Regions from separate parts of the Taylorella asinigenitalis MCE3 genome, predicted to be linked through region 2. Evidence: predicted binding sites of a transcription regulator. Region 2 holds the regulator's gene; the other holds the start of a gene.

Region 1 (15,807 bases), 470 kb from region 2:
AATCAGATAGCAAGATTATTGCCACCCCAACTACTCCACTTAAATCTTCCATTAGAGATCACTCTGAAAGATCAAGCATAACTCCAACTAGTCCGTCAACTCCAGCATTGGCTGATATTGCTGGAATTCAGTCTCCTGAATTAAATGTGAAATCATGGCTTGTACTGGATATGGAAAGTGGTCAGATTATTGCTCAATTTAATCCTGATCTTAAAGTTGCACCAGCTTCTCTTACTAAGCTTATGACTTCAAGTTTAGTATTTGAAGCTCTTGAGGACAAACGATTAAATCTTGACCAAGAGGTCATCGTATCTGAAAAGGCATGGAAGACAGGTGGTTCTCGTATGTTTATAAACGTGAACGACAAAGTCACAATTTCTGAACTACTTCAAGGTATGGTTGTTCAATCGGGGAATGATGCATCTATTCAATTGGCTGAAGCCGTATCTGGAACCGTGGATACTTTTGTCACTGAGATGAATGAGAGTTTGCAGGCATTCCATATGCTTAATTCACATTTTGCAGATCCGACGGGATTGCCATCTCCAGATACATACACAACAGCTAGAGATCTATCTGTATTAGCTCAACACATAATAGTTGACTTCCCTCAGTACTATCATTACTTTAGTCAACCTGAATTTACTTACGGTAAGATTCGACAAACTAACACCAATGGTTTATTGGGAAAAATCGAAGGTCTTGATGGCTTAAAAACTGGTCATACTGACGAAGCTGGATACTGTCTTGTTACTTCAGTTAAAAGGGGTAATCGACGTATCCTAACAATATTAATGGGTGCGGAATCAATAAAGAAACGTGAGCAACTTAGTAAGCAACTTATAGACTGGGCATTTCAAAATTTCGTCAATGTTGAATATGCTAAAGCGAACGCACCATTTGTAGAGCATAAAATTCGTGACGCTAAAGGTGAAAAAGCTGTATTTCAATCTACTAAGCCAGTTGTGATTACGGTTCCTAGGGGTGAGGAAGCAAATATTCAAGTTTTATCTCAAATCAGCAGTGACCTAAAAGCACCATTAACCGCAGGACAAGCGTATTCTGAAGTTCAATTTGTTTTAAACGGTAAGTTTCTAAAAAATGAACAACTAGTTCTAGCTCATGATGTTGAAAGGGTCGGCTTCTTTAAGCGTTTACTAAATAGAGTAACTAGTATTTTTTAGTATTAATTTAAAAATAAGGGAAAGTAATATGAATATGCCTATGATACAAGGGGTTGATCGTGACTATCCAATCTATTTAAATGGAGAGATGGTTAATATCAGTGAAGCTAAGATTTCTGTTTTAGACAGGGGCTTTATTTTCGGTGATGGTATTTATGAAGTTGTTCCTGCATATAATCGCAAGCCTTTCCGCATGGAACATCACGTAGCAAGACTTATGAGAAGCTTGAAGAAAATCGGTTTAGATTCAGGAAAAGATGAGCAATTCTTTAAGGACTTATTTGCAAAATTAATCCAAGAGTCACCATGGGACTATAACTTTATTTATCTGCAAGTGACTCGTGGAGTAGCTGCCCGCACACATGCATTTCCAAATCCACCAGTTCCAGCTACTATTTTTGCAATGAGTATGCCATTTAATCCTCCATCTCAAAAAGTACGTGAAGAAGGAATTGCTGTGGTTAGCTTTGATGATAAGCGTTGGCTTCATTGCGACATTAAATCTATTTCATTGTTGGGAAATGTTCTAGCAAACCAACATGCAGTTGATAGCGGAGTTTATGAAGTAATTCAATTCCGTGATGGTTTATTAACTGAAGGTTCTTGCTCTAACTTTTGGATTGTAAAAGACGGTAAATTTATGGGGCCTTTGAAAGATAATCTTAAACTTGAAGGTATTCGATTTGGCTTATTTGAAGAGCTTGCACAGAAAGCTGGTGTACCATTTGAACTTAAGAAAATTACTAAAGAAGAGGTCTACGAAGCTGATGAAATCATGATTTCCTCTGCTTCTAAAGAGGTTACAGCTGTTACTACATTAGATGGCAAACCAGTAGGAGACGGCAAACCTGGTCCAATCTATAAGAAAATGCGTCAAGCACACGATGAAGTTTTAGCAGCTCTATGAGTTTAGAAAATGATTTAGGTCTTCGGGAAATTCCTCCCGAAGAATCTTTGATTGAGTATCCTAGCGATTTTCCCATTAAAGTTATGGCTGAAGCGGGTGAAACTGTACTCGATGAATTATTAGAATTGGTTTTCGGTCACGATAAAACTTTTCAAAGAGAAACCGTTGAGATTAGACCAAGCTCTAAAGGGACGTATGTCGGATATACGTTTACGGTTAGGGCCGTATCAAGGGAACAACTTGATAATATTTATAGAGATTTTCACGCCCATAAAAAAGTCAAAATGGTACTTTGATGCCTAATCTTGTTGAAACAAAGCTTGTTGTTAGAGAATTTGACTCGCCTCAGGATTACCTCAAAATCTTTAATGATATGAAATCATTTACGGAATCTCGTTCTGTGGATTCTGAAGATGAAATATGGTTTGTCGAGCATAACCCAGTCTATACCCTAGGTGTTGCAGGTGAATTAAAACATGTACTAAACCCACATCAAATTCCAGTAATAAGAACTAATAGAGGCGGACAAGTAACATATCATGGACCTGGTCAATTAGTTGTATACCCCCTTATTAATCTGCACAGAAAAAATCTTTTCGTTAAAGAATATGTCTCTCTTTTAGAAGAGAGTGTAATTCAAACGCTTTCTGAAATAGGTATTACAAATGCACAGAGAAATCCTGGAGCACCTGGCGTTTATATACCATCGGAAAATTCAAGCCTCTCTAAGATTGCGTCTTTAGGTATTAAAGTCTCTAGAGGCCATACATATCATGGATTAGCCTTAAATGTTGATATGGATCTATCACCTTTTTTAGGAATAAATCCCTGTGGATTTGAAAAATTAAAGGTAGTTGATGTGAAATCAATCCTAAATGTTGGCAATATTGATAAAATTAAGCAGATTTTATTGACTAAAATGAAGTTATTGCTTAAATTTGATTGCTAAAGCCAATTGTTACAAAAAAAGTGTAATAATCGAATTTTATAATTTCCCAAATTTACTAGGACTATATATGAATAAATTAGCTTTACCTGTAATGCTTTCTCTTGGTCTAACTGCTTGCGGTACTATGACTGAAGTTTCTCAAGATGGCATGGCTAAATCTGAAATTAAATGGCCGGATGTAACTGAGTTTATTGCTGGTTCTACACCACCAAAACATGCTGTACGTGAAATCAAAACAGGTTTAAATAAACAAGATATTTATCAACTTGTAGGTGCTCCACACTTCTCTGAAGGTTTTAATGTTGCTGAATGGGATTACTTGTTCCATACAGAAGATAAAGGCGTTAAAAAGTCATGCCAATTTAAGATTCTATTTGATAGTAATAAGGTTGCTAGAAGCTTCTATTGGAGACAACCTGAGTGTGCTGGATATTTCGCACAAACTAAATAGTTTTTATTTTATACCCCGAAGGAATCGGGGTATTTTTTTGGGAGATTATGATGATTTTGGGTCTGTCTGGATTATTGGCTTTATTTTTTATTTTAGATATCTTTACTGCTTTAGTTTTAATATATGTACTTTTCAAAATTACTATACCTTTTTTAACTGGTAGTATTGGATTTCATACAACTGAAACAGTACTAATTGGGTTAGTTACTCTAATTGCTATAGTAATTGTGGGATGGATTCTTTTCAAAAGAATAACAGCTTTTGTAGCTAAAACTAGAAGCCCTAACACACCAACTATGGTAGTAAAAACTTTATGTAGTGAATGGCTTGTAATCGCTATTACTTCTATTTTCTTTTACTTTTTAATATCCTCGTTTACTCGTGGATTTGGTGTGGGGCCAAGCGGATTTCTAGTTACCCTTCTTGAATTAGCATTTACTGCAATATTAGTTGTTCTTTGGATTTATTACTTTCAAACATCACAAAATGTTTTAAAAGTATTTGGAGCAAATGCAGATCCAAGTCCTAAGAATTTGCTTAAAGTTTCTAAAGAACACATAGCTTTATAATTGCTAATCCTATATAGCCCGTATATTTTGAAAACCACTTTAAGTAATTAAACAACTCAAAGTGGTTTTATCAAAATTAAAATTTCAATCCTCTATTTCGCAGGATATGAGAGTCGACTAATAAAATAGATAAAGGCTCTCGCCAATTTACAACTTAGTTATAATTTAGAATCTATAAAATAACGCAAAGTCCTTAAGATTGGCTATAACTAATGTCTATTCAAAATTCAGCTCCTGCAGATAAAGATCATTCGTACGACGCTACAAAAAAACAAAAGTCTTTCGATAAAACATCGAGAATTCCAATTAAAGTAGTGCCTGCTGAAAAAATAAAAAAACCTGAGTGGATTCGTGTAAAAGTTGCCCCTACTAACTCAAAATTTTCAGAGATTAAGGGCATTCTTCGCGAAAATAAAATGGTTACCGTCTGCGAAGAAGCCTCTTGTCCTAATATAGGTGAATGTTTTGGACGTGGTACTGCTACATTTATGATTATGGGCGATAAGTGTACACGACGTTGCCCGTTTTGTGATGTCGGACATGGTCGTCCAGATCCCTTGGACATTAATGAACCAAAAAACCTTGCTAAATCAGTGGCTCGCATGGGTTTAAGATATGTGGTGATTACTTCTGTAGACCGTGATGATTTACGCGATGGCGGTGCTCAACATTATGTAGATTGCATAAGTGAAATCAGAGAGCAATCTCCTAAAACTCAGATAGAAGTGTTGGTTCCAGATTTCAGAGGTCGTTTAGAGAGAGCATTAGAGATATTTGCAAAAGCATTGCCAGATGTGATGAATCATAATTTAGAAACGGTGCCACGTCTTTATAAACAATCTCGCCCAGGGGCCGACTATATGCACTCTTTGAAGCTTCTAAAAGATTTTAAAGCCATGTATCCAGGCGTCCCTACGAAATCTGGATTGATGGTAGGTTTAGGCGAAACAGATGAAGAAATTCTCCAAGTTATGAGAGATATGCGTGACCACGATATTGAGATGCTTACTATTGGGCAGTATTTGCAACCCTCGGATCACCATCTTCCTGTCCTAAGATATGTGACACCTAAAACTTTTGCTATGTTTGAAGAGGAGGCTAAGGCTATGGGATTCTCACATGCGGCCGTCGGTGCTTTGGTTCGCTCTTCATATCATGCTGATCAACAGGCTCATCAGGCGGGTTTGGAGTCCGTTTAAATGCGTGTTTTAGTTACGGGTGGTTGTGGCTTTATCGGCCATCACTTCGTGAAATTCGCACTCAACCATCCATCTAAGCAATATGAGTTTATTGAAAATATAGATAATCTCTCATATTCTGCGATTAATGATCCATTAGGTGATGAGTTTTTCCAAATGGATATATGCGAGCAAAAAACCATACTCAATCATTTGAGAACAAGAAGGATTGACACGGTGGTTCATTTTGCAGCCCATACGCACGTGGATAGATCCATTCAAGATGCACACCCTTTTTTGCAAAATAATGTGTACGGAACGCATGATTTATTGGACGTATGTAAGCAGCACATAGATGAAACAGGGCATAAACTTAGGTTTGTGTATATATCGACTGATGAAGTGTATGGTTCGCTAAACCCCATGGAAAAGCCGTCTCTTGAAACCGATGCAATCAAGCCTACAAATCCGTATTCCGCTTCTAAAGCTGCTGCTGAGCATTTTGTGCAAGCGTGGACGAAAACGTATTCATTGCCAGCTATTATTACGCGCTCCTGCAATAATTATGGCTCTGGACAGCATTGCGAAAAGCTAATTCCTAAAATAATAAATAATGCTTTGAATTGGAAGCCTATCCCTATATATGGCAATGGTCTCGCATCCCGCGAATGGCTTCATGTTCAAGATCATTGCGAAGCTATCCACGCTTTGCTCACTTCAGATATTGAATTTAGCGGCCAAATCTACAATATAACGAGTTCTGAATCTTTTACAAATATAGAAGTTGCTAACTTAATTTGCGAGCACATGGACCAGCTAGTTCCTCATAAAAATGGCTCTTATAAACAGCTTATTGAATTTGTGGACGATAGGCCTGGGCACGATATGCGGTATGCCATAAATTCGAATAAATTAAAGGCACAAACTGGTTGGACGGCGAAAAAATCGTTTCAAGATTCGATAGATGAATTAATTCAAAGTGAAAGAGAAAGGGCAGAAGCATTGCCACATAAAGCTCTTCCACAAGCCCGTCGCATAGAACACAAGTCGTTTCCAGATCAGCGAGGTAGCGTTAGTCCAAGAATTTTTTCATCTTACGATAAACAAGCGGGTGCTCACTTGGTCCAAGAGAATTTAACGCATTCATTCCAGGGAGTTATCAGAGGCTTACATTTTCAACGCAATAAACCTCAGGCGAAATTGATAGAGGTGCTAGATGGAGAAATTCTAGATGTTGTATTAGACATAAGACCGCATTCTCAATCATTTGGAAAATGCGAGTATTTTAATCTAAAGCAAGGTCAATCGATAATTGTGCCTGCTGGATATGCTCATGGATACTTAACTATAAGCAGTGAGTCTTATGTTATGTATAAGCTTTCTGAATTTTGGGATCCTCTTGATCAATACACAATCTTATATAACGATAAGGATCTTGGTATAAACTGGACAAAATATATGATGCCCAATGAATTTATACTCTCCCAAAATGATATAGAGGGTTTGACTTGGTCGGAATTTCTAAAGACTATATAACTTGCGAATCTTGTTTTGTTATAAATCGGTAGAGATTGATTATTGCAGCAATTATCGCTGCCACGACACTAAGAATAATCCCATAATAAGCACCCTCTTCAGAATTTATGGAGAAGGAGGTTGCAACTAAAGCTCCGCCAACACACTGTCCGAAGATCCTTGATGTAGCTTGCATGCCGCCCGCCGCACTTGCTCGATTTTGAGGTGCCGCTAAAAGCAAAGTCTTACCATTTGGGGTTTGTAAAAAGCCAAATCCAAGCCCTGAAATAAATAGAGCTAAAGCATACATATATTTCGCACTATCAGTTGGCAATAATGCGAACATAATCAAGCCACCAGTTAAAATCAAACTTCCTATACCAGCAAGCAATGCCGCAGGAAATCTTGCGCTTAATTTAGCCGATATTGGTCCCATAATAAATCCTGCCACTGGCCATGAACTAAATATTAGCCCCACAGTCTTAGTGTTGTATCCTAAAACATGTTCAAAATAAAACGGTGTTGCAACCATGCTTGCAGTTGAAGATATAAATGCAAAAGCCGAAACTAATGCAGCATCTCTAAAGGAAACTATCTTAAGCAAATCTACAGGCACCATTGGATGCTCCTGTGCCAATGAATGCTTATAAAGCGTAATCACACTTGCGAGTGAAACTACCAACAAAATTACACCTAATAAAGTATTGCTATATATGATATCAAGACCAGCTACTAGGCTTCCAAAAGTTATGGCATTGAGTAGGGCACTTTTATAATCGATAGCTTTTTTAACCCGAGGGAGACGAGGAAGAAAACGAGACAACAACAATCCTAGAATAATGATTGGAATGGAAAATCCATAAATCCAATGCCAGTCGGATATACCGATAATAAAAGCACCTAAAGACGGAGCAATTAGTGCGCACGCACCGATAACCATGCCATTAAAGGCGATGCCCATAGCAACTCTTTCTTTAGGATATATGTTTCGCAAAAGCCCACCAGTCAAGGACATAAGTATGGCCGCCCCAAATCCTTGAATAATGCGTGTACAAATAAGCATGGTTAGAGATTGTGAAAGCAAACTTCCGAAAGCTCCAATCCCGAAAACAACAAGCCCTACACGCAAAAGTCTCTTAAACCCAAATCTATCGGCAAGCGAACTGAAAGTAAATAAAGCGGAAATTAGGACGATATTGTATGCATTAATTACCCAGATGGATTCTTGCTGAGTTACACCGAAATCGCGTTGAATTGTAGGGAGGGCAATGTTTGTGATAATGCCGTCAATTACGCAGACTGCAATTACAGAGAATAGGCAAAATACGGCCCAATAGAGTTGTGGCTTTGGAAGACCATCATGTTTAGAGTCCATTTTATACCTCTTTTTTCTTCGTCGGTCGAGACCAACCAGATATGTGTTCTTGAGATTTTTTATTTAATACCAGTTGCTCAGCAGGCACATCCTTCATGACAGTTGTACCAGCCGCTACAGTTGCCCCTCTACCAATAGTGACAGGTGCAATAAGCTGCGTATCAGATCCAATAAATGCCTCGTCTTCAATGAAAGTTTGGAATTTATTTGCGCCATCATAATTGCAAGTAATCGTGCCCGCACCTACATTTACACGTTGGCCAATTGTTGCATCACCTAAATAACTTAGATGATTGGCCTTGCTATATGCCCCTAAAGTCGTCTTTTTAAGCTCAACAAAATTGCCTACATGACTGTGCTCTTCCAGAACTGCACCAGGTCTTAATCTAGCGTATGGTCCAATTACCGCATCATTTGCGACAATAGCTCCTTCGATATGTGAGTATGGCTCAATGCGCGTATTCGCTCCAATCTTCGCATTTTTTAGGTGGCAATACGCACCTATACGCACCCCTTTCCCTAATTCCACCTCACCTTCGAATATACATCCAACATCAATAAAAACATCGCTCTCAGCCTTCACCCGCCCACGCACAATAAATCGCTCAGGGTCGGCAATGCTCACGCCTTCCTCAAGCAGTGCTATTGCTTGATTCTTCTGATACTGAGTCTCTAGCTCAGCCAATTGTACGCGGCTATTTACCCCGGCCGTTTCATATTTATGCTCTGCCTGCGTCGCTGTGATGGCAATGCTATCGCGATTCGCAAATTTGATAATATCCGTCAGATAGTACTCGCCCTGTGCATTCTCATTTTTAATCTCAGAGAGCCAATCTTTTAATAGAGCAGTGGGTGCACAAATTATTCCCGTATTCACTTCCTTGATTTTTAATTCATCAGGGGCCGCATCCTTTTGCTCAACAATCGAATCAACCAATCCCGATGAATTCCTAATAATCCGCCCATAGCCTGTCGGGTCATCCAAATATTCAGTTAAAAGGCCAACACCATTTCCCGAAATATCAATTAGCCGTGCCAGTGTATCAGCAGAAATCAAAGGCACATCACCGTACAAAATTAGCGTTTTATTATCCTCATCGCTTGATGCATTCAAAAAAGGTACAGCTTGCAAAACCGCATGACCTGTGCCTTGTGGAGGATCTTGAAGAGCAAAATTTAGCCCTTCCATTTCAGAACACGATTGTTTTACTTTTTCCGCTTCATGACCTATAACTACGGTTGTTGTATCCGCTTGCAAAGCCGATGCAGTATCTAGAACATGCATAAGCATAGGTTTGCCTGCAATGTTATGTAAAACCTTGGGTAAATCAGATTTCATTCGCTTACCCTTACCTGCGGCCAAAATTACAACATTTAGTGTCATACTTCTCTCATCTATATCTGTTTGGCAATGCGCTCGATACTATCCAGCAAAACTATGCTCGCCTCAAGTGTCACTTCTTCATTGCTAATTTTTTCTATTATTTCTTCAATTGAAAAAGCTTCGATTTTCGTAACTTCCCCATCTTGATTCTCTAAATTTGTTCCCTCTGGAATTAAATAGTCGGCATTAAATACTTCCTCTATCTGATATCCCTCATCCAAAGGTCTATACATTGTTTGTATATAACGCAGAGGGATAATTAAAGGTGGTTTCTTTAAATCCAATCCAGCCTCTTCAATAGACTCTCTCTCTAAAGCCGTCTCGAGCGATTCATTTGCTGAAACTAAGCCCCCAACAAGAGTGTCCCATTTATTTGGGTCGGTCGCTTTGTTAGGTGCTCGCAAAGAAAGATAGATTTTTTTCTCCTGAGTCCATGCATTAACATGAACGGCCTTAGTCATAATGCCAAGTTCTCGAACTACAGCCCTCTCTACATGTGCGACTTCAGTCTCCGAGTCCCAAATTGTTAATTGTTCGTTTCTCCAATGCTTAGCATGCCCTTTATTTCTTAAATATTGGGCAAGTTGATTAAAATACTGACATTTATAGGCAAAAAATAATTCTGGATCAGCAAGCCCTAATAATTCTTTTTGCATATCAATATTAAAAGTGCCTGAAGTAAACTTTACATAGGCAAAGCCAATTAGGTCGTCTCTTACATTTGGATGCACAATACCAATTTTTCGACCGTTAAAAAATAAATCGTGCGAGCCATCAACTGGTGGACGACTAGCACGATTATAAAGAGTTTCTTTTAATTCTGATAAATCGGGAAGGTGCACAGTGTGAGGATATAAGGTTACAAAACCTTAAAATTATACATAATCCTCAAGGTGGGCACGCATCTTTTTAATAGCAGCATTTTCGATTTGACGAATTCTCTCAGCTGAAACATTGTATTGAGCGGCAAGGTCATGCAAAGTGGGTTTATCTTCGCTTAACCAACGGCTCTCAATGATATGACGAGACCTATCATCAAGCTTCTCTAATGCAGCTTTAAGCCCATGATCTTCAAGCTTATCTTGTTCTTGAGCAAGAATTACATTTTCAGGTTCGTAAGCCTCATCGTCCGCTAAATATTGAATAGGGCTATAGTCGTCATCATCCTCCATAAGAGTGTCCAAAGCAATGTCATGGCCTGACATGCGCTTCTCCATTTCTACAACATCTTCTGGACGGACATTTAGTTTTTTGGCAATGCCCTCGATATCATCGTTATCCAATGATCGACCCTCAGGACGCAGACTATTCAAGTTAAAGAAAAGTTTCCTTTGAGCTTTAGTAGTTGCAATTTTTACTAGTCGCCAATTGCGGATTACGAACTCGTGGATTTCAGCTTTAATCCAATGCAATGCAAAGGTAACTAAGCGAACTCCTCTAGAAATATCAAATCTTTTTACGGCTTTCATAAGCCCGATATTTCCCTCTTGAATCAAATCTGCATGAGATAAACCATATCCTAGATATTGACGTGCAACAGACACAACTAAACGCAAGTGTGAAAGCACCAAAGCTTGAGCCGCTTTGATATCACCCTTATCTTGTAGACGCTCAGCAAACTCTTTTTCTTGCTCAGCTGTTAACATAGGAATACGGTTAACTTCTTGGATATACTGTTCAATCGTCCCCAATGCACTCGGATGGATAAGGTCCATCGATTTGTGCGGTTGTAAGGCAAATGATTGATTTGTCATATATTTTCCTAAATATTTTTACTTTCGATGGATTAATTTTAGCACTCTTGAGGTGAGAGTGCTAATTTTTAATATCCTTTTTGTGCCCATATTTTCGGAAATTGTTTCATGAGGTTTTAAAATAAGCCCACACTAGGATATTCGTAGACTTATGCACTTAAAAATCATTCAATTTTGGGGATCATTGCCACTTACCTTTTTGCAAAAAATGGGCCGATTTCTAGGCTATCTCATCTATAAGATCTCATATAAGAAATACGGGGCAAGAATAGACGACCATGCGTCTACCGCAGGATATGTAAGTAGAGAGTTTCATAATGAGGCGGCTAGGGAAATTGGTGCCATGTTTGGAGAGATACCCTATATCTGGTTTAATTTCGAGAAAGCATTCAAAAGACTCACTTTAAAAAGTCCAGATGTTCTAGAAAAACTAAAACAAAATCCTAATCAAAGTTATTTATTCATTTGCCTTCATATGGGGTGTTTTGAGGTTGTTTCTAGATTTCTTTCCTTACATTTTCCTATAGTCGTAATGTATAGGCCAGCGAAGAAGAAATTTTTCGAACCAGTATTATCTAAAGTTAGAGAAACAGAGAACACAAAAGCTGTCCCAGCAAATTTTTCAGGTGTGAGGGAATTTATCAAGGCACTGCGTAGCGGAAAATCAGTAGGATTATTGCCAGATCAAGTGCCAGCGACATCTGACGGTGTGTGGGTAAAATTTTTTGGGAGAGATGCATATACGATAACATTGCCAGGGAAACTAGTTTCTCAAACAAAGGCAATACCTATTTTGATTTATGCAATACGTAAAGACGTAGGTCAGGGGTGGGATTTATATATGAAGGAAGGGCCTAAGTTAGATGGTCTCCCCGCAGAACAACAGGCTCAATTAATAAATAATGAGTTAGAAGAGGCTATCAGAAAAGCCCCTACACAGTATTTATGGAGCTATAACAGATTCCGTGAGCCGCCCTTTGCCCCTAATCCATCAAACGCATCATCCAAGAGCGATTCTTGATCGGAATTTCACGCAGCCTTAGAAGAATATCTTCGGCCTGATCACGTCTCACAGCCACAAAACTCACAAAATCAGCGACATGAATTTTGCCTATCTCCTCAAAAGGAATCTGCAAATGTTGAGTCATGGCCCCAATAATATCTGCTTTGCGAAGCTTGTCCTTTTTCCCGCCCTTAATAGAAATAGTTCGCATGGTGGCAATAAGCTCGCATTTTCTCGTGTTTTTAGGAACATCACGCCATTCGGACTTAAGCGGTATTTGAGTATTTATGCACTCAAATCGATAAAGTTCCTCTTCTGTGACAAGATTTAATGCAAGCCCTCTCATATCGCTTCGTCCCGTGCGGCCTATCCTATGTATATGTGTCGCAACATTAGGTGTAAGTTCCACATTTAAAACAGCACTCAGACCATCGATATCAAGCCCACGAGCAGCTACGTCTGTGGCTACTAAAACAGAAATCGATTGATTGCTAAATTGAAGCAAAACGTCCTCTCGTTCACGTTTTTCCATCTCGCCATGTAAAAATTTTGCAGAAATATTTTGCTGATTTAAATATGCACAAAATCTCTCACACTCAGCCCTAGTATTGCAAAATGCCAAAGTAGATGGAGGCTGAAAATGCTTTAGTATCTGCACACAATGTGCATACCTTTCAGATGAAGTCGTCTTAAAAAAAAGATGATCTAAATTTGTGGAGACCTTCTCTTCATCTGATAATTCGATATGTACTGGATTTCGCTGAAACCCTTCGCTCATTTTCATAATATGCTCTGGCAATGTTGCCGAGAATAACAAAATTTGTTTTCTTAAGGGTGTCGCTTTTGATATCTCTCCGATATCTTCTAAAAAACCCATATCCAGCATGCGATCACATTCATCAAGTACGAATACTTTGACTTTAGATAAGTCAAGATCCCCGCGCTGAATTAAATCGAGAATTCGCCCAGGAGTCCCCACAATAATATGGGCTCCATGTTTTAGAGACTCTATTTGCGGTCTTAGGGCAGAACCGCCGCATAGAGTTAATACTTTGATATTGTTTAATGCCCTAGCAAGTTTTCGGATTTCATCTGCAACTTGATCTGCAAGTTCTCTTGTTGGTGTTAGAACTAAACCCTGGCAAGCAAAAAATGCGGGATTTATTTTTTGCATAATTCCAAGACCAAAGGCAAGCGTTTTTCCGCTTCCAGTTTTAGCTTGAACTCGCACATCTTTACCCTCCAAAATATCAGGTAGGCTTTGAGCCTGAACTGGTCGCATTTTAGAGAAACCGAGAGAATTGAGATTAGAGATTTGGCTCTCTGATAAGGGGAGTTCGGAGAAGTTTTGCATGGCATAATTATACAATAGTGACTTGTATTTTTATCTCTAAAAATCTCTATGAAAATTGTATTTGCGGGAACTCCTGATTTTGCAAGAATAGCCTATGAAGCCATTATTGATGCTGGCTATGAAATTCCTCTTGTTATGACTCAACCCGATCGCCCAGCTGGTCGAGGTATGAAATTGCAGGCTAGTCCCGTAAAAGTTTCGGCCCTGGAACATGGTGCAAAAGTTATCCAACCAGTATCTTTAAGATTAACGCTAGGTAAGCTTGGTCCAGATGCTGTTATCGAAGCAGAAAACGCTAAAGCAGAATTAGAGGCACTTAGTCCCGATATCATAGTTGTCGCAGCTTATGGGCTGATATTGCCACAGTGGGTTTTAGAATTACCAAAGTTCGGGTGCATTAATATACATGCTAGTTTATTGCCACGGTGGCGTGGAGCGGCTCCTATTCAGCGTTCTATTGAAGCGGGGGATGAGCAAACTGGTATATCGATTATGAAGATGGATGCTGGTTTAGACACTGGAGATGTATTGTTGATGAAATCAATCCCTATCGATGGAATGAATGCTTCTGAATTGCATGATAAGTTGGCGGAACTCGGAGGCATTGCCATAGTAGAGGCTTTGGCGGATATTAAAGTACTTTTAGATGGTGCTCAAAAGCAAGAAGAAGACGGCGTGACTTATGCAGAGAAGATTCAAAAATCTGAGGCTCAGTTAGACTGGAATATGGGCACTATGCAATTAGAGAGAAATATTAGGGCATTCAATCCATTCCCTGGGGTTACCTTGACATTGCCAAATATAGATGGGGTTTTGAAGGTGTGGAAAGCTGATTTTACAAATTCAAAAAGACCTAGCGATGCGGTACCTGGACAAATTCTTAGGGTTGGTTCTGATGGGATTGATGTGGCTACGGCTGATGGTGTTATTCGCTTACTGGAACTTCAGAAACCTGGAGGAAAAAAGCAGGACGTGGCATCTTTTATAAATGGATGGCATTGGAATGAGTGATAGCAATGCTAGAAAGCAGATTGCATTATCGAGGCTGCTTATAGAAAGTGCTCGCTTGATTCGTGATGTGATGGAAGGCCATTCTACAAGCGAATTAATTCCAAAGGTCAATCCTGAAGTTCGTTCGGGTGTACATGCAATCAGTTTTTATGCTTTGCGTCACTATGGGAGAGCCAGAGGCATTGCCACCCAACTATTAGCGAAAAAGGCACCAAATGCACTTTTTGAGAGTTTGTTATGTATAAGTGTGAGTCTGCTATTTGCTGAGAATTTGGAGGAGGCAGACGAAGCTCCAATTTATAAGGAATTTGTAATTCTTAATGAGGCTGTGCGGGCTTGCTCTAAAATGTCTAAGACAAGTGCTTATAAGGGTTTGCTAAATGCATGTCTAAGAAATTTTTTAAGAAATAAAGATGCTTTGCAGGCGAATCTAAGTGAGTTTGAGATTCATTCATATCCAAAGTGGTGGTATGAAAAAATCCACGATTCATATCCTGAGAAATATGAGTCAATTTTAAGGAGCGATAAGATTTCGCCACCGCTTACACTTAGGGTTAATGAAAGAAAAACAGCTCAAACAGAGTATCAGGCGATGCTTGAAGACATTGGAGTGGAGAGCGAAGTTATAGGTGATGCAGGGCTGAGAGTGGCTGGAGTCGGGGACATTGCCACCCTTCCAGGATATAGTGAAGGTCTCTTTTCTGTGCAGGATTTAGGGGCTCAATATGCGGCATTTCAATTACCTCTGCAAAATGGGAATTATGTTCTAGACGCATGTGCTGCACCAGGCGGGAAGACGGCACATTTGCTTGAGAGATTTGATTTGGAATTGCTTGCGCTTGATATTGATAGTGATAGATTAGCAAAAGTGCAGGAGAATCTTTCGAGGCTTGATTTAATGGGACCCAATGTGCGTTTGCAAAAGGCTGATGCGAGTGTGTCTGATTGGTGGGATGGACGGATGTTTGATGCGATATTGGCAGATGTGCCATGTACGGGTTCGGGAGTTGTTCGTAGGCATCCTGATATAAAGTGGTTAAGAAAATCAGAAGATATAAGCAAAACTGTGCAATTACAACGTAAAATCTTAATTAACTTGTGGAAAATGTTGAAATCGGGCGGTCATTTGCTTTATGTGACTTGCTCTGTATTTCAAGAAGAGGGTGAGTTGCA
Region 2 (15,807 bases):
ATCTAGATTGTCTTTTTCACCACCAAGGAATATCGTTCCACCTGCTTTATTAGTGAAATTACCTCCCACCATATAATCAGATTTAGAACCAGGTCCTTGTGCTTGATCAGCTGCAAGTCCTTTGTCTTCAGCTCCTACGATAAATGAGCCATTGTTTTCGATATCACCTGCTATAGAGCCGACACCCGCAAAAGTAGAACCTGTACCTATAGCAAGTTTCTTAACCTTAAGGTCAATTGGAGTATCATTTGTGCCTGCAATTAGTGTACTGCCATCGGCTCCAACCAAGTCTCCACCAAAGTTTGGTAATGTCTCTGGTGTTAACTCTAAGCGACCATCAAAATTAAGAGTACCATTACCTTTAACTTTTGCATCGATTGTGCCATTAGCTGTTAAATTTAAAGTACCTGAGTTATTTGTATCAACTGTTGTTGAGCCAAGGTTTTTCTTCTCTTTAGCTGTAACGTCTGCACCATCTTCAATATCAAGCTCTGAAGTGGCTGTTAAACCAGAGTTATCGCCTGAGAGTTCTACAGTTTTATCAGCTTTAACTGATACCAAACCATCTCCAGAGAGATCATTATCGATATTACCGTCTGTATTGATTACAAAATTACCGTTTTGAGCAACTGCCACTGGACCATGGCCTGCACCATCTTCATGACCTATCTCATAGATGCCATGCTCACTGACAGTGATTTTGCTATTTAATTCATCTTGAGCACCTTCAGATTTAAGATGAGATTTCATAGCCTCCGTGCCTACGACTTCAAGCTCACTACCATCAAGCCCTTTAAGAGTGCCTTCTTTGGCAGTGCTTAGACCATCTGCACAATCACCATGAACCACAAGTTTGCCTGTTTTAAGGTCTACAGTAGAGTCTTTCTCAGCGTTTAAGCACCCAATATGAACTGGTTTAGTTGCATCTAATCCTTCTTTGATTTCAAACACAGCATCAGAATCAACATTTAAATTAGCTGTGTGTTTATCAGCAGAACCTAGAGCATTTTCTGAGCCTGCGATAAGTGTGCCACCTAAAACATTAGTATCGCCTGTAAACTCATTAGCAGAGTTTGCAATCTCTACTTTGTGAGTGTTAGGGTCATCATTGCCAGTGCCGATATCTAAACCGCCTTCTCCTGTAAGCTTAGCTGAAAGTGTATTTGCACCTTCAGCTGTATTTGCAGGGTCTGCTACCAAAGAGAGTTGTTGATCTTTTAGAAGTTTAAGTGATTTAAGAATATAGGAAGCATAAAGTCCTTTCTCAGTATCACCAACTCGCTCTTTTTGCAGGTGCGATGCAAGGTCGTATTCACCTTCAGCTACAGCTTCATTGTGTTGAACGATATTAAGTTTAGCTGGATTAGAGATGTTATTGCCGTCTTTATCGGTAAATACAACCTCTACATTTGACTCTTCTCCTTCTACTGTACCTGTTGCTTCGATTAGAAGTACTTTATTCTCTGCATCATCCTGAGTAAGAAGTGCTTTCTCATTTTCTGCTAGAGGATCAGATACAAACTCATCAGCGATTACTGATACCTTAGATTTATCACCTGCAGCTCTAAGAACAGGATCAACAACCGCTTGAACATTTAAGTTCTCAACTTTAAGCGAAGCTGGAACATTCTCTTTATATGCAATGATTGCGTTATTTAATTTAACTTCGCCACCATTTAGCGTTAATGAGCCAATCTCAACAGGTGCAGCTGGATCACCGAATTTAGGTACATCTGCTACCGCCCCTTTATTAAGAACTAAAGTAGCTCCAGAGTGAGTAGCCTTAACGTTTTGAGGATTAAGTTCAACTTTCGCGTTATTTATCTCATAAGAGCCATTAAACTCATCATACTTGCCGTTAAATGCAACTGACTGATTGTTTGCATCTACTGCGTATGTACCGTCTCCTTTAACCTTATCGGTTAATGAGACCTCAGCTGATGCTTCTGAGTTATCTCTGAGAAGCTTAGTACCTTCAGCTAAATTCCAGTTTCCTGTGAACTCATCTACTTTAGAGTCTTTAGTTAAAGAGATGTAAGAGGCATTTGTTAATGCAACTTCACCTTCTCCAGAGATTGTAGGTGTAGAGAGTATTTCAGGTTTACCTGATTCACCCTTAATGCCTTTAAGTTCAACTGTACCTTCAGCTACAGCCTCACCTGTACCAAATTGAGATAGTTTTGTGGCAATTAATTTAGTACCTTCAAGTACATTCCAAATTCCATCGAACTCAGTACTATCTTTAGTGAGTTCAACTTGTGCACCTTCAGAAGTCTCAACGCTACCAGAGCCTTTAATAGCAACCTTAAGCTTGCCAGCATCACCAGTCATGGTGCTTAGTTCAAGCTTACCAGTGTCGTTAGTATTAACTACTCCAGTACCAAGTGCATTTTGATTCTTAGCTTTTGCAATCGAATTATCTTTGATATCAACAGTGCCAGTGAGAGCAGAATTATCAGCCGCTAATTCAACATCTCCACCATCTACTACAAGAGATCCATCTCCGCTTACAACATTATCAAATACACCGCTTAATGCTTTAAGCGTAGCATTTCCTGATCCTGAGACGGTCACTTTACCATTGCCAATTGAATCAAGATTTTCAAGTACAAGCGATGTGTTATCTTGAGCTTCAACAGTGCCTGAGAATGCACTATTTGCTTTCTTGATAACTAGGCTAGAAGCGTGTTCTGCAGTATTAAGAACAATTTTCGATTTAGCAGAGCCGCTCAAAGCCCCTTCGCCTGCTATGCTACTAGAGGCTTCAGAAGCATTCGAGTGGTGTAGATTCAAAGTGCCATCGTTAAGCGTAACTTTAGAGCCTTCCTTCGCATCAAGTGCATCTGAGTGAGCCACCTTATTCGAATCGGTCGCAACTTCAGTACCATTCTCTAAAATGATTTTGCTTGTATGCGATTCTGCAGTACCAGTCGCATTATCTGAAGCGAGAGTAAGTTTGCCAGACTCTACATGCGTTGCACCTTTATAAGCATTTGTTATCTAACTGTGTAAGCTCTTGAATCTTGAGCAGAAGTTGAAGAAGTTATATTTGATTCTGAAACTAGTTTAGTATTTTCTTTAACTCCTACCTCATCTCCAGCCACTGAAGTTAACATGCCATCTACAACAGCTGCTTTAGCTCTAAGCCCAGATAAATTTAAGGTTGTTTCTCTACTAAGTAAGCCAGTTGCACCACCCGCAACTTTAAGTGCAATAGAGTCTTCACCAGTAGCATTTATTGTGGCATTACCTGTAATAACGTTAGATGATTTTTTAGATGCTTGATCCTTATCTGTAATCAATAATGCAACTGATCCATTACCTTTAGCCTCTAAAGTAGGTGGGGCTTTACCCTCTTCAGCAGTTCCGTTGTAAGAAGAACCTCCGTCTATACGGAACAAAGTGGAATTATTACCAACCGCTACTAAAGACGCAGAGCTATTATTTACAATGCTAGCTTGTGGACCATGTATAAAATATGAAACTTGTCTAGATCCATCCCCAACAATATTAACAGTCGCATGTTCACCTAAAATCACTTTTCCATTATTTCTAGCATGAATAGCAATTGTGTCATCACCATGTAACTCAACTTTACCGTCAATTTTTAGCGTTCCACCCTCTGCCCAAACACCATAATTAGGTAAGCCGCCATCCTGAGCAGAATTCACAATTATTTTTGAAGATTCAGTGTTTAAAAACTCGTTATCATACGAATGATTTTTAGAAGGTCTAAATGTTTTGACACCAATGTTATTAGAACCATTAACAATAATATTTGCTGTATTCTTGAGATAGTTCCCTGTATATCCCATAAAACTAATACCCATATTGTGCCTACCATTAGGGACATGACCATTAATTTCTATATTTTTACTGTTCAAAACCCTAATATTACTACCCTCTAGGAAGATACCAGTAGCTCCATCAGTTTTAGAATAAATTTTTATCTCACCATTATTTTCGAATGAATATTCGTCTTGATTTTTAATATCGTCGATTGATCCATCGCCATAGATAGTGACACCGCGATAAATTAAGTTTTGAGGATTGGTATGTACTCCAGCTTCATTAAAACCTATATGTATTTTGCCAGTATTTATATGTTTACCATTAGCATTAACAAACATTCCATGTAGAGGCGAAGAGCCGGTCCTTAGAACTGGTTTTGATAAGTCTAAGATACCTAGAAATATTTCACCTTCATTAGTAGTAGTACTTTGCGACTGTCCATAAATGCCTCTTGAGAGAGGAGTTAGTACGAAAAGTTTTCCTTTATTTATTGCTTTACCTGAGACTAATGCCATCATAAGCATTTGTCCAGATTGAGAGTCTATGATTTGAGTAGGCTCACTTAGTTGACCACCATAGATTTTTCCACTAGTATCATTAATTATGGTTCCACCAGATTTAGAGGTCATGCCCTGTGAAATATAAATAGTACCTCTGGTAAAAAATAATGTTCCTTTATTAATAGCTTTACTTCCATCTCCTAGGGCAGTCATAGCACCAAAAAATCCTTTGTCGAAATCAAGTCCGACAGGGACAGGGGCCTCATTCATTTCAGAATTACGTAGTATTGAACCCTCTTTCAATATGACTGTGCCACCATTGGATGCATGAAGTAATGATCTCTCACCCATTGGTATACTATATTCGTTATTTATTGGAGATAAAGCATCCTCATTTAATTCAACTATAATCTTTTTGGTCGTAAGAGCTTGATTAAATAATATGTTGTAGGCACCCTCTGATTTAATAGTATGGTCTTTAATTTTTTCAATGAGATAATCATTGTATTCTCTCAATGAATTTTGATCAGTTACATTGAATTCTTTTAAAGTTAAATTCCCATATTTAGGTGTAAATTTGCCCTTAAATTTTCTATAAGAAAATTTTCTATATTTTTCGTATATTGCAGAACCAGATGAAGGTTGATATGAATACCAGGAATCACCAAGTAAAAGCGTTAAAGGTTTGGTCAATTCTAATGATAAAACACTATCAACTCCATCAGCGACTAACAAATGAGAATCTTTAATCCCCATATTTAATCTTTCATCTGCGTTACCTCCGCTAATTTGAAGTTCAACCTTCCCTCCATCTTTAGCTGTAGCTATTCTTGATTTGACATAAAAAGGTTTATCAGCTGATTTATTTGGTAAAGAAATTGTATTTCTATAGTCGCCACTATTATTTGAGTTTCTTATTATAAGATTAGATGAATTATAAACTTTATAAGGTTTATCTTTATTTGTTTTTTCGTCAATCCCAACAACTGTAGTAGTAATTAAAGGAACTATAGTTATTGAGTCATCTAACCAAGAACCATCTTCCTGAATTAAATATTTTTTTAATTCCTCGTAAGACAAAGGATCTCCGTATCCTTCTCTTACTAAATCTGGATTTTGAGCTCTATAAAGCTCTTTCTCCTCGGAGCTTAAAGTTTTAATTATATTTTTGAAGACATCTAACCTATCCTTAGCACCAAAGCTTAAATTATCAACTATCGGATTACCGTTACTTTTATTTTCTATAATTCCAGTTAAACTACCACTTGCATTAATGGTTTCCCCTGCCCCCGCAACAATCGGTCCTTCGCCCGCATTATCACCCCAAGGTCCATTAGGATCAGTAGGAGCACCAGAGACTGTAGGATCAAATCTCAAAGTTGTCAAATCCACAGTAGTTGTCTGTGCAAGCACACCCATTGCCATTCCACTGAGGGCTAAAGAAGCAATTAATTTTTTTGTGCTAACATTCTTACAGTAACCTCGGGCAAATTCATTTACTGCAACCCATGAACCAAGTGTTTTGTTATATACAACCTTGAAAATTTTGTTCATAAAACCCTCAATTAGAAATTATTATTAAAAATAAAACTCTGCAATTTTAGGAAATTAAAATTACAAATATTGAAACATTGTAAGATTTTTTAATAGGTTCTATATAGAACTTATCTATGTGTAACAAAAATAAACCCACCGTTTCGGTGGGTCATAATGAAAATTCTAACTTATAGACTACTAAAAAAATCTTTTACTTTGTTTGTCCAATGCTTATTTTGAGGTGAATTTTTTCCCGAATTCTTCTCAATTGTCGCATCAAACTGACGTAGCAAATCTTTCTGCTCATCGCTTAAATTAACAGGCGTTTCGATATGAACATGACAGTAAAGATCACCAGGCACAGAAGAGCGTACACCTTGAATACCCTTACCTTTTAAGCGGAATACCTTACCTGATTGCGTACCTTCAGCAACAGTAATATTCGCTTTGCCCTGAAGAGTGGGCACTTCAAGAACGCCACCTAGAGCCGCTGTCACAAATGGCAATGGCACTTCGCAATGCAAATCATCCCCATCCCTCTCAAAAATTGGATGTTTCTTTATAGAAATCTCTACATACAAATCGCCTGATGGACCACCATTAATTCCAGGTTCACCATGACCATTTAAGCGAATACGCATACCATGATCGATACCTCGTGGTACATCCACAGATAGCGTTTTTTGTTTACGCACATGACCTGCACCACCGCATTTATCGCAAGGATCTTTAATAACTGTACCAGTACCTCCGCAAGCATGACATGTTTGTTGGAAACGCAATGGTCCTTGTCGAACTACGGTGGCACCTGTACCGTTACATGTAGGACAAGTAGTAGGTTTTGCACCATTTTTTCCGCCAGTTCCGAGACATGAACCACAAGTGTCGTAACCGTTAAATCGAATCTCTTTTGTATATCCAGAAGCAGCTTGCTCTAGGGTAATCTCTAAGCGATACCGTAAATCATTTCCGCGGAAAGACTGAGGCTGAGCACGGCCACCACCTCGAGAAGCACCACCAAAAATATCTCCGAATATGTCACCGAATATATCTCCAAAATCTGCACCAGCACCAAAGCCGCCACCGCCGCCCATACCATTAGGGTCGACTCCTGCATGGCCAAACGTATCATACGCTTGACGTTTTTTAGAGTCAGAAAGAGTCTCGTAAGCCTCTTTCACTTCTTTGAATCTTTCTTCAGCTTGTTTGTCATCGGGATTGCGATCTGGGTGATATTTCATAGCTAAGCGACGATAAGCTTTTTTTATCTCATCGTCGCTCGCACCCTTTGCAACTCCTAGAACTTCATAAAAGTCACGTTTAGCCATTGGGTATTACTTGCTTTCTGAATCCTCAGATTTAACTTCTGTAAAATCAGCGTCAACTACATTATCGTCTTGAGGAGCTGAATCCGCCTCAGCCGCACCAGCTGCACCTGCTGCTTGAGCTGCCGCTTGTTGAGCTTGCATATCTGCGTACATCTTCTCGCCTAATTTTTGAGATGATGTGAGAAGAGCTTGAGTTTTAGATTCAATTTCCTCTTTGTTATCGCCTTTAATAGCTTCTTCAAGATCTTTGATAGCTGACTCGATAGCTTCTTTTTCTGAAGCCTCAAGTTTATCGCCGTATTCAGTTAAAGATTTGCGAGTTGCATGAACTAAGCCATCAGCTTCATTACGCACTTTAACTAACTCCGCAATTTTCTTATCTGCTTCTTCATTATCTTGAGCATCTTTAACCATGCGTTCAATTTCTGCATCAGTCAAACCAGAGTTCGCAGTGATAGTGATTTTGTTTTCTTTTCCAGTGCCTTTATCTGTAGCTGACACATTCAAGATACCATTTGCGTCGATATCTAGAGTAACCTCAATCTGAGGAATACCGCGAGGAGCAGGTGGGATTCCTTCAAGATTAAATTCACCTAAAGCTTTGTTGTACTGAGCAATCTCACGTTCACCCTGGAACACTTTAATAGTTACTGCAGGTTGATTATCCTCCGCAGTTGAGAACACTTGAGTATGACGTGTAGGGATAGTGGTATTTTTCTGGATAAGCTTAGTCATCACACCACCCAATGTTTCAATACCTAAAGAAAGCGGAGTCACATCAAGAAGCAATACATCCTTACGATCTCCTGAAAGTACAGAACCTTGGATACCAGCACCTACCGCAACAGCTTCGTCTGGATTCACGTCTTTACGAGGAGCTTTACCGAAGAACTCTTGCACCTTCTCTTGAACTTTAGGCATGCGAGTCATACCGCCTACCAAAATTACATCGTCGATATCGCTAACTTTAATGCCCGCATCTTTAACCGCAATACGGCATGGCTCGATTGTACGTTCGATAAGATCTTCAACTAATGCCTCTAATTTCGCACGAGACAATTTCACATTCAAGTGTTTTGGACCTGAAGCATCCGCAGTAATATACGGAAGATTAATCTCAGTTTGAGTAGTAGATGAAAGTTCGATTTTCGCTTTCTCTGCAGCCTCTTTTAAACGTTGTAGAGCAAGCACATCTTTAGATAAATCTACGCCCTGATCTTTCTTAAATTCGCTAACAATATAGTCGATGATTCGTTGATCGAAGTCTTCACCGCCCAAGAAAGTATCACCGTTTGTAGATAGCACTTCAAACTGATTTGCTCCATCCACATCTGCAATTTCGATTATTGAAATATCGAATGTACCACCACCTAAGTCAAAAACTGCAATCTTACGGTCGCGAGATTCTTGCTTATCAAGACCGAAAGCAAGAGCTGCAGCTGTTGGCTCATTGATAATACGTAGTACATTTAAGCCAGCAATTTTACCTGCGTCTTTAGTAGCTTGGCGCTGACTGTCGTTGAAATATGCAGGCACAGTAATCACTGCATCTTTAACTTCCTCGCCCAAATAGTCTTCAGCAGTTTTTTTGATTTTGCGTAGGATGTCCGCTGATACTTGTTGTGGAGCTAATTTCTTACCGTTAGCTTCAACCCATGCATCGCCGTTTTCTGCTTCGACGATTTTATAAGGCATAAGATTAATATCTTTTTGAACTTCCTCATCCTTAAAACGACGTCCAATCAATCGCTTAACAGCAAAAATTGTGTTTTGAGGATTAGTTACAGCCTGACGCTTAGCAGGAGCACCCACAAGAATTTCTCCGTCTGCCGCATAGGCTACGATAGATGGAGTTGTACGTGCACCCTCAGAGTTTTCGATGACTTTAATTTGGCCGCCGTCCATAACTGAAACGCAGCTGTTAGTAGTTCCTAAGTCAATACCAATAATTTTAGACATATTGAAATCCTTTAAATAAATTCTTTATGATTTGTATGTATGGGTTGCATAAAAAATTTCAAGAAAAAATAGAAAATTTTCTTCCCTTAGGTGGCAATGGCCCCGCACCCCATCAATCTTTCCCTTTAACCTAACCAGCCGATACTATCACTAACGCAGGACGAACCACACGATCTGCTAATTTATACCCTTTTTGTAATACCTGAACGATACAGTCTTTCTCTACATCAGAGTCAGGGACAGATGAAATTGCTTGATGAAAATTAGGGTCAAACTTAGCTGAAGCTTCAGGAGCAATTTCTGTAAGATTATTTCTCTCTAAAGCTTGAGTTAATTGCTTATAAGTAAGATCCATGCCCTCTTTTAGACTTTCTAGACTTTGTTCTTCCGCACTTAAAGCAGCCTCTAGCGAATCTCTTACTGGCAATAACTCCGCCGCAAACCCCTCCAGTGCATATTTGCGAGCCTTAATAATCTCTTCATTTGAACGACGTCTAATATTTTCTACTTCAGCCATAGCACGCAAACTTTGATCTTGCATCTGCATAACTTGCTCTTGAAGCTCAGAAATCAATTTTTGTGGGTCTTCACTCTCAACAAAACCGTTATCCTGTTCTAATCCCTCTAATCCCTCATCCTCGATTTGATCCTGAATATCCTCTGAAGACTCATTATTTATTTCTTCATTAAGCTCAGAGTTATTCAAATCATTATCAGTATTTTGCATAAATACTCCAAAAAAATCCCTAGTTACTCAATGTATCTAGGGATGGTTTTGATTATTTCAAGTAATTCTTCAAAGAGTATTTTGGATTTTCCTATAGGCCGCCGCAAAACTAATATTTGTAAGCATAACGGATTCAGAGAAATTGCGTGCATCCTCAGGCACCGTATCTAATTTGTTTAGGTCAGTCGCTTTTCGAACAACAGTCGCAGATGGCAAATAAAATCTCTCAGGAATATCGTGGCTGTCGACCACACAGTTATGACGCAATACAGATTCATCCCCCACTACCGAGTTATAAACCACAGTATTAAAGCCCACAAACACACGGTTTCCAATAACACATGGCCCATGAATAATAGATCTGTGGGCAATGCTTGAGTGCTCTCCAATCACAACTGGTGCCCCATCCTTAGAATGAATTACTACCCCATCCTGAATATTAGAATAAGCACCGATTGTAATAGGCTCGATATCCCCATTTGCGTCTACCTCATCAGCACGAATAACGGCATATGGACCGATAAACACATTCGGCCCAACAATAACCCTACCACAGACAATAGCCGTCGGATCAACAAAAGCCGTCTCAGATACTTCAGGAAAATCTCCTCTAGGATTAAGTCTTAACATTTTGACTCCAATTACTAATATGGTCATTGATAATATTTGCTAGCCCCTGAGCCCAAAATTCATCACCATTAAGACATGGGATATAGCTAAATTTCTCGCCCCCATTTTCTGAAAATATTTCTCGCAATTCGCGGTCGATTTCATCTATTGTCTCTATGCAATCAGCCGCAAACCCAGGAGCAATAATATGCACATTTTTTACTTCCTGAGCTGGGTAAGAGCGTATAACCGATTCAGTAGCAGGCTCAATCCACTTTGCCCGACCAAATTTCGATTGAAATGCCAAATCTACTTGAGGCCCTCCCTGTGGCAATGCCCCCTTTATCAGCTCCACCGTCCGCACACATTGCTCATAATAAGGATCTCCCGCATCGATCATAGTTTGTGGCAGTCCATGAAAGCTGCATAGCAATCTGTCTGGCTTTCCATGCTCATCCCAATGCCTTAAGATCGACTTGACAATAGCCCCAATATACTCCTCTCTTTCGTAATAGCTTTTTATAAAGCGTATCTCGGGAAGGTTCCTAATTTTATTTAAAGCTCTAGATACTGCATCGTAAACAGACCCAGTAGTTGATCCCGAATACTGCGGATACAAAGGCACGAATAAAATTCTTTCAATTCCCTCATTACCGAACTTTTTGATTTCATCATTAATGGAGGGCGATCCGTATGTCATAGCCACCCCAACGGAAATGTTGCTTGATAAGAATTTTTTAATATTTTCCGCTAAATCCTGCGTATGATACAAAAGCGGAGCACCCCTCTCCTCAGACCAAATACTTTCATATTTAGGTACTAATTTTGGAGCTCTTAGTGGCAATATAAACGCATTCAATATCACTTTCCAAATAACTGGATTCACCTCTATTACGCGTCTATCAGATAAGAATTCTTTTAAATAGGCCCTGATTGCGGATGTTGTTGGTTTCTCTGGTGTACCTAAATTTATAAGAAGAACGCCTATGCGATTATTATGAGAATCTAATGAAGAATGCATATTAACCATTCAATGTATTTGATAATAATTTAGCCGTGATATCAACTATGGGTATAACCTTATCGTACGCCATGCGACTTGGACCTATCACGCCTAAAGACCCTATGATTTTACCATTTGATTTATAGGATGATGCGACTATAGATAAGTCCTGAAGTGGCATGTATGGCGACTCTCCGCCAATATAAATCTGCACTCCTTGAGAATGCGATACCAAATCCAGTATATGTGCAAGTTCCGATTTTTGCTCAAAAAGCGAAAATGTCTTCTTGAGTTTTGAGAGATCACTGACCAAATCTTCAGAATCGAGAAGTTTTCCCTGACCTGCGATTTTTATTTGACCACCCGAAGATGTCAATCCAGAATCTATAGCCGATTGCATTAGGGATGATATATCAAGTTTTAAGTCTTTCAGCTGATTTGTGATTTCGCTTCTAACTTGTGAAAGAGGCATGCCTGAATAATGTGTATTTAAAAATAAAGCCGCTTCATGCAATGATGAATCCGTAATTTCAGGGTTCACATTTAGTATCTTATTGAACACTTCACCTTCAGGTGACACTAAAATCATCAGAACCGTTCTGTCCGAGAGTCGCACAAATTCGATATGCCTAAAGTGCAATTCTCTATTTGGAATTACAACTACACCTGCAAAATGTGTAAGTTTTGAAAGAATGCCTGCCGCCGTTTCAATTAAATCTGGAACTGAATTTGCATTTGAAGTACTTAAAGCTTCTTCTATGATTGCATGGCTCTCACAAAAACTCGGTTTAGAAGTAAGCAAATTATTTACAAAATATGAATACCCTTTTGGTGTGGGTACCCGACCAGCAGATGTATGGGGGCTATGAATAAGGCCTAGACGTTCTAGATCCGACATAACGTTGCGTATAGTTGCTGATGACAAACTGAAATGAGTGGCCAAAAGCTTAGACCCAACAGGTTGACCCTTTTGAATATATTCTTGAATTAGTTTAGTAAGTAATTCTGAAGATCTGTCATCCATCTCAAACCCATTATGCCCTAGGATAAAAAAATCCTAGTACCAATTTTATACACTGCTTAATATATAATTCATTTAATCATATTTTGCTTATATAAGGTTGATCTATGCATTTTTCAACCATTGCTTTGGTTGGGCGTTATCAAGATTCAGGCATGGACGTGCCTTTGCGTGAATTGGCTAATCAGCTAATTGATGCGGGAATTGAAGTTATTATCGAAAAAGACACAGCTAAATATACTCGATTAAATGAGTATCACATTGGCTCTATGGACCAGATTGGTGCACTTGCAGATATGGCTATTGTTTTAGGGGGTGATGGCACAATGTTGGGAGCCGCTCGCTCACTTGCACCTTATCACGTGCCATTACTTGGCATAAATCATGGTCGTTTAGGATTTATAACAGATGTTCCAGTACATAAATCAAAAGCTGCAGTGCAGTCTGTTATTGAAGGAAAATTTACAGTTGAAAAAAGAGCCTTACTTGAAGGCTCGATAATTCGTGGGTCTGAGGAAATTCATGCAGGTATCGCACTAAATGACGTAGTATTAAATCGTGCTGGCATCGCAGGGATGATAGAGGTGTCCGTTGATTTCGATGGGGTTCATATGTATAGGCAGAGGGCCGACGGCATAATCATTTCCACCCCTACAGGATCTACTGCATATGCTCTATCTGCGGATGGACCAATTATGCACCCTAAAACAGATGCGTTTTTAGTCGTGCCCATTGCACCGCAGACACTATCGCATAGGCCTATTGTGCTCCCTACTAGTGGAGCGATAACTCTAACCGTATGCGATGCGAGCCATTCAGGGTTTGGAGCAAACGTGCACTTTGATATGCAAAGCTGGAATAATCTTCAAGTTAACGACAAAATCATGGTACGAAAATCCAAGAATCCAGCTCAGTTTATCCATCCAGTGGGATATAGCTATTTCTCAACTCTACGCAAAAAACTGCACTGGAATATCATGCCAGAAGGCCATGAGGAAGGCGAATGCTAGTTTCTCTGCATATTCGTGATTTTGTGATTGTAGAACGTGCAGATATTTCTTTTGAGGAAGGATTTACTGTATTCACGGGTGAAACTGGAGCTGGAAAATCTATTTTGATTGATGCTTTACTTCTAACACTAGGGCAAAGAGCGAGCTCATCTGTTGTACGCAGTGGCTGTGCAAAGGCTGATATAACCTCAGTTTTTACTGTTAGCGATAATGTAGGGCATTGGCTTAAAGAGCACGATTACGGGACAGACGAGTTAATTTTGCGACGCATTATTGATTCAAATTCAAATAGCAAAGCCTTTATAAATGGGGTGCCGTGTACATTGGCACTAATGAAGGAGATTGCTGAATTAGTGATTGATATTCATGGCCAGCACGCACATCAACTTTTATTACGCTCACAATCTCAACGCGATTTACTTGATGCACAGGGAGGTCATTTCTCATTAGTACGGGAAGTAGCTGATGCATGGAATAAATGGCAATCAGCAAAAAAACTACTAGATGAAGCAAAATCAAAAGCCGATAGTATTGATAGAGAAATTGCACAGGTTCAGTGGGAGCTTAGTGAGCTTCAAGAATTGCAGCCTGTTGAGGGCGAATGGGTTCTTATAAATGAAGAGCATACTAGGCTTTCAAATGCGAGTGAACTGATTGAAGGCGTTGCTCAAATCATTAATCTGCTTGATTCGGAAAACGATGGTGCTGTATGTGCCTATGGTTCTGGAGTTGGTGTTGGTGTAGTCGATGGCTTAGAACAAAGCGTCTCAATCTTAAATGATTTAGTTGAGAGCGATAAATCCTTGCGTGATATATTAGATTCATTGGAATCCGCAAGAATCGCTGCAGATGAGGCTCACAGTGAATTACGTCGTTACCTCAATAATGTTGAAAATGATCCCGCACAACTCGATTCAGTTGAAGCACGTCTTCGCAAATACTACGATTTATCGAAAAAATTTCGCTTTCAACCAGAGGATGCACTTGAGCATAAACAGCGGTTAGAAGCACGATTGGCTGATCTTGAAGTGTCTGTTGATATTGATGGGCTTGAGACTCAAGTTCAGGATTGCGAGAGTAACTATATGTCCATTGCCAGTAAACTAAGCGAAGCAAGAAAAGCCACTGCAGCGACTCTTGGGGCAGAAGTTAGTAAGGCTATGCAAACACTAGCGATGGAGGGAGGACGATTTGAGATAGCGACGGAAGCATTGCCACAAGCGAATGCTCATGGATTGGAATCTGTTCAATTTTTAGTCGCAGGTCATGCGGGGACCGAAGTTATGCCATTATCGAAAGTCGCATCTGGAGGGGAATTAGCACGAATATCGCTTGCAATTTCGGTTATTGCCAGCCGTGCGCAACAAGTGCCTACTCTTATATTTGATGAAGTTGACTCTGGGATTGGGGGCGGCGTTGCAGAAATAGTAGGCAAACTTTTGCGTAAACTTTCAGGCGACCATCAGGTTTTGTGCGTCACACATTTGCCTCAGGTAGCGGCATGTGCTCATCATCATTTTGAGGTCAATAAAGAGAGCCGAGAAAGCGGAACCATCTCAACGATACGCGAATTGGATGAAACGCAAAGAGTGGACGAAATCGCTCGTATGCTTGGAGGCGTGAAAATCACGGCGACTACTAAAGCACATGCGAAGGAGCTCATAGAGACAAGTTCTGAAGAGTGAGGGATTTAGATCTATGAGTGGGATTTGCTTAGGAGAATAAGCTCTAAGCAAGGGCCTAAGCCTTGGACCTGAGATTGGAACAAAGCAAGGGCTTATAAATCAGAAGCGATAACGTCCTGCATATCGAATAAGCCAGTGTCCTTGCTCTCAAGAAATAGAGCCGCCTTAAACGCCCCTTCAGCATAATGCTCACGGCTCGAAGACTTATGCGTGATTTCAATAACCTCGCCTTCACCGCAAAACATAACCTTATGTTCACCGACAATAGAGCCGCCTCGTACCACAGAAAAGCCAATATGCCCATCCTTACGAGCCCCAACCTGACCGTGGCGCGTCCAATCGGCCACATCCGCAAGATTCACGTCCAATGTGTCAGCTATAGCCTCACCCATCATAATAGCCGTGCCTGAAGGAGAATCGACCTTATGCTTATGATGAGCTTCGAAAATCTCTATATCATAATTTTTTAATAGCTTAGCCGCTTCTTGCAAAAGCTTAACCGTCACATTAACGCCGAAACTCATGTTCGAAGCCATCACAATAGCGATTTTCTGAGCCGCTTGCTCGATTCGATGCTTCTGCTCAGCAGTAAAACCCGTGGTGCCAATGACCATTTTCGTACCCAGCTCTTCGCACA

What was found. The regulator HrcA, encoded in region 2, represses chaperone genes, less so after heat shock. The targets are predictions, from matches to a motif close to TTAGCACTCNNNNNNNNNGAGTGCTAA.
Region 1: a site for HrcA is predicted at 11,305-11,331, ahead of rpoH (RNA polymerase sigma factor RpoH). Genes of this name have one in related genera too.

The regions. Positions count from the first base shown of each region.
Region 1 covers NC_016043.1:55,788-71,594, forward strand. Annotated here, with positions in the region: gene TASI_RS00285 (D-alanyl-D-alanine carboxypeptidase family protein) at 1-1,184, shown strand, start outside; gene TASI_RS00290 (aminotransferase class IV) at 1,213-2,091, shown strand; gene TASI_RS00295 (YbeD family protein) at 2,088-2,387, shown strand; gene lipB (lipoyl(octanoyl) transferase LipB) at 2,387-3,040, shown strand; gene TASI_RS00305 (outer membrane protein assembly factor BamE) at 3,108-3,491, shown strand; gene TASI_RS00310 (hypothetical protein) at 3,539-4,060, shown strand; gene lipA (lipoyl synthase) at 4,273-5,259, shown strand; gene TASI_RS00320 (GDP-mannose 4,6-dehydratase) at 5,260-6,774, shown strand; gene TASI_RS00325 (MFS transporter) at 6,767-8,128, opposite strand; gene glmU (bifunctional UDP-N-acetylglucosamine diphosphorylase/glucosamine-1-phosphate N-acetyltransferase GlmU) at 8,130-9,512, opposite strand; gene TASI_RS00335 (NUDIX hydrolase) at 9,524-10,354, opposite strand; gene rpoH (RNA polymerase sigma factor RpoH) at 10,388-11,266, opposite strand; gene TASI_RS00345 (LpxL/LpxP family acyltransferase) at 11,418-12,287, shown strand; gene dbpA (ATP-dependent RNA helicase DbpA) at 12,250-13,623, opposite strand; gene fmt (methionyl-tRNA formyltransferase) at 13,672-14,634, shown strand; gene rsmB (16S rRNA (cytosine(967)-C(5))-methyltransferase RsmB) at 14,627-15,807, shown strand, end outside.
Region 2 covers NC_016043.1:1,224,114-1,239,920, forward strand. Annotated here, with positions in the region: gene TASI_RS08025 (hypothetical protein) at 1-2,856, opposite strand, end outside; gene TASI_RS08030 (ESPR domain-containing protein) at 2,997-5,846, opposite strand; gene dnaJ (molecular chaperone DnaJ) at 6,017-7,156, opposite strand; gene dnaK (molecular chaperone DnaK) at 7,163-9,115, opposite strand; gene grpE (nucleotide exchange factor GrpE) at 9,246-9,842, opposite strand; gene TASI_RS05805 (LbetaH domain-containing protein) at 9,912-10,472, opposite strand; gene hemH (ferrochelatase) at 10,459-11,472, opposite strand; gene hrcA (heat-inducible transcriptional repressor HrcA) at 11,474-12,478, opposite strand; gene TASI_RS05820 (NAD kinase) at 12,583-13,485, shown strand; gene recN (DNA repair protein RecN) at 13,479-15,170, shown strand; gene dapB (4-hydroxy-tetrahydrodipicolinate reductase) at 15,263-15,807, opposite strand, start outside.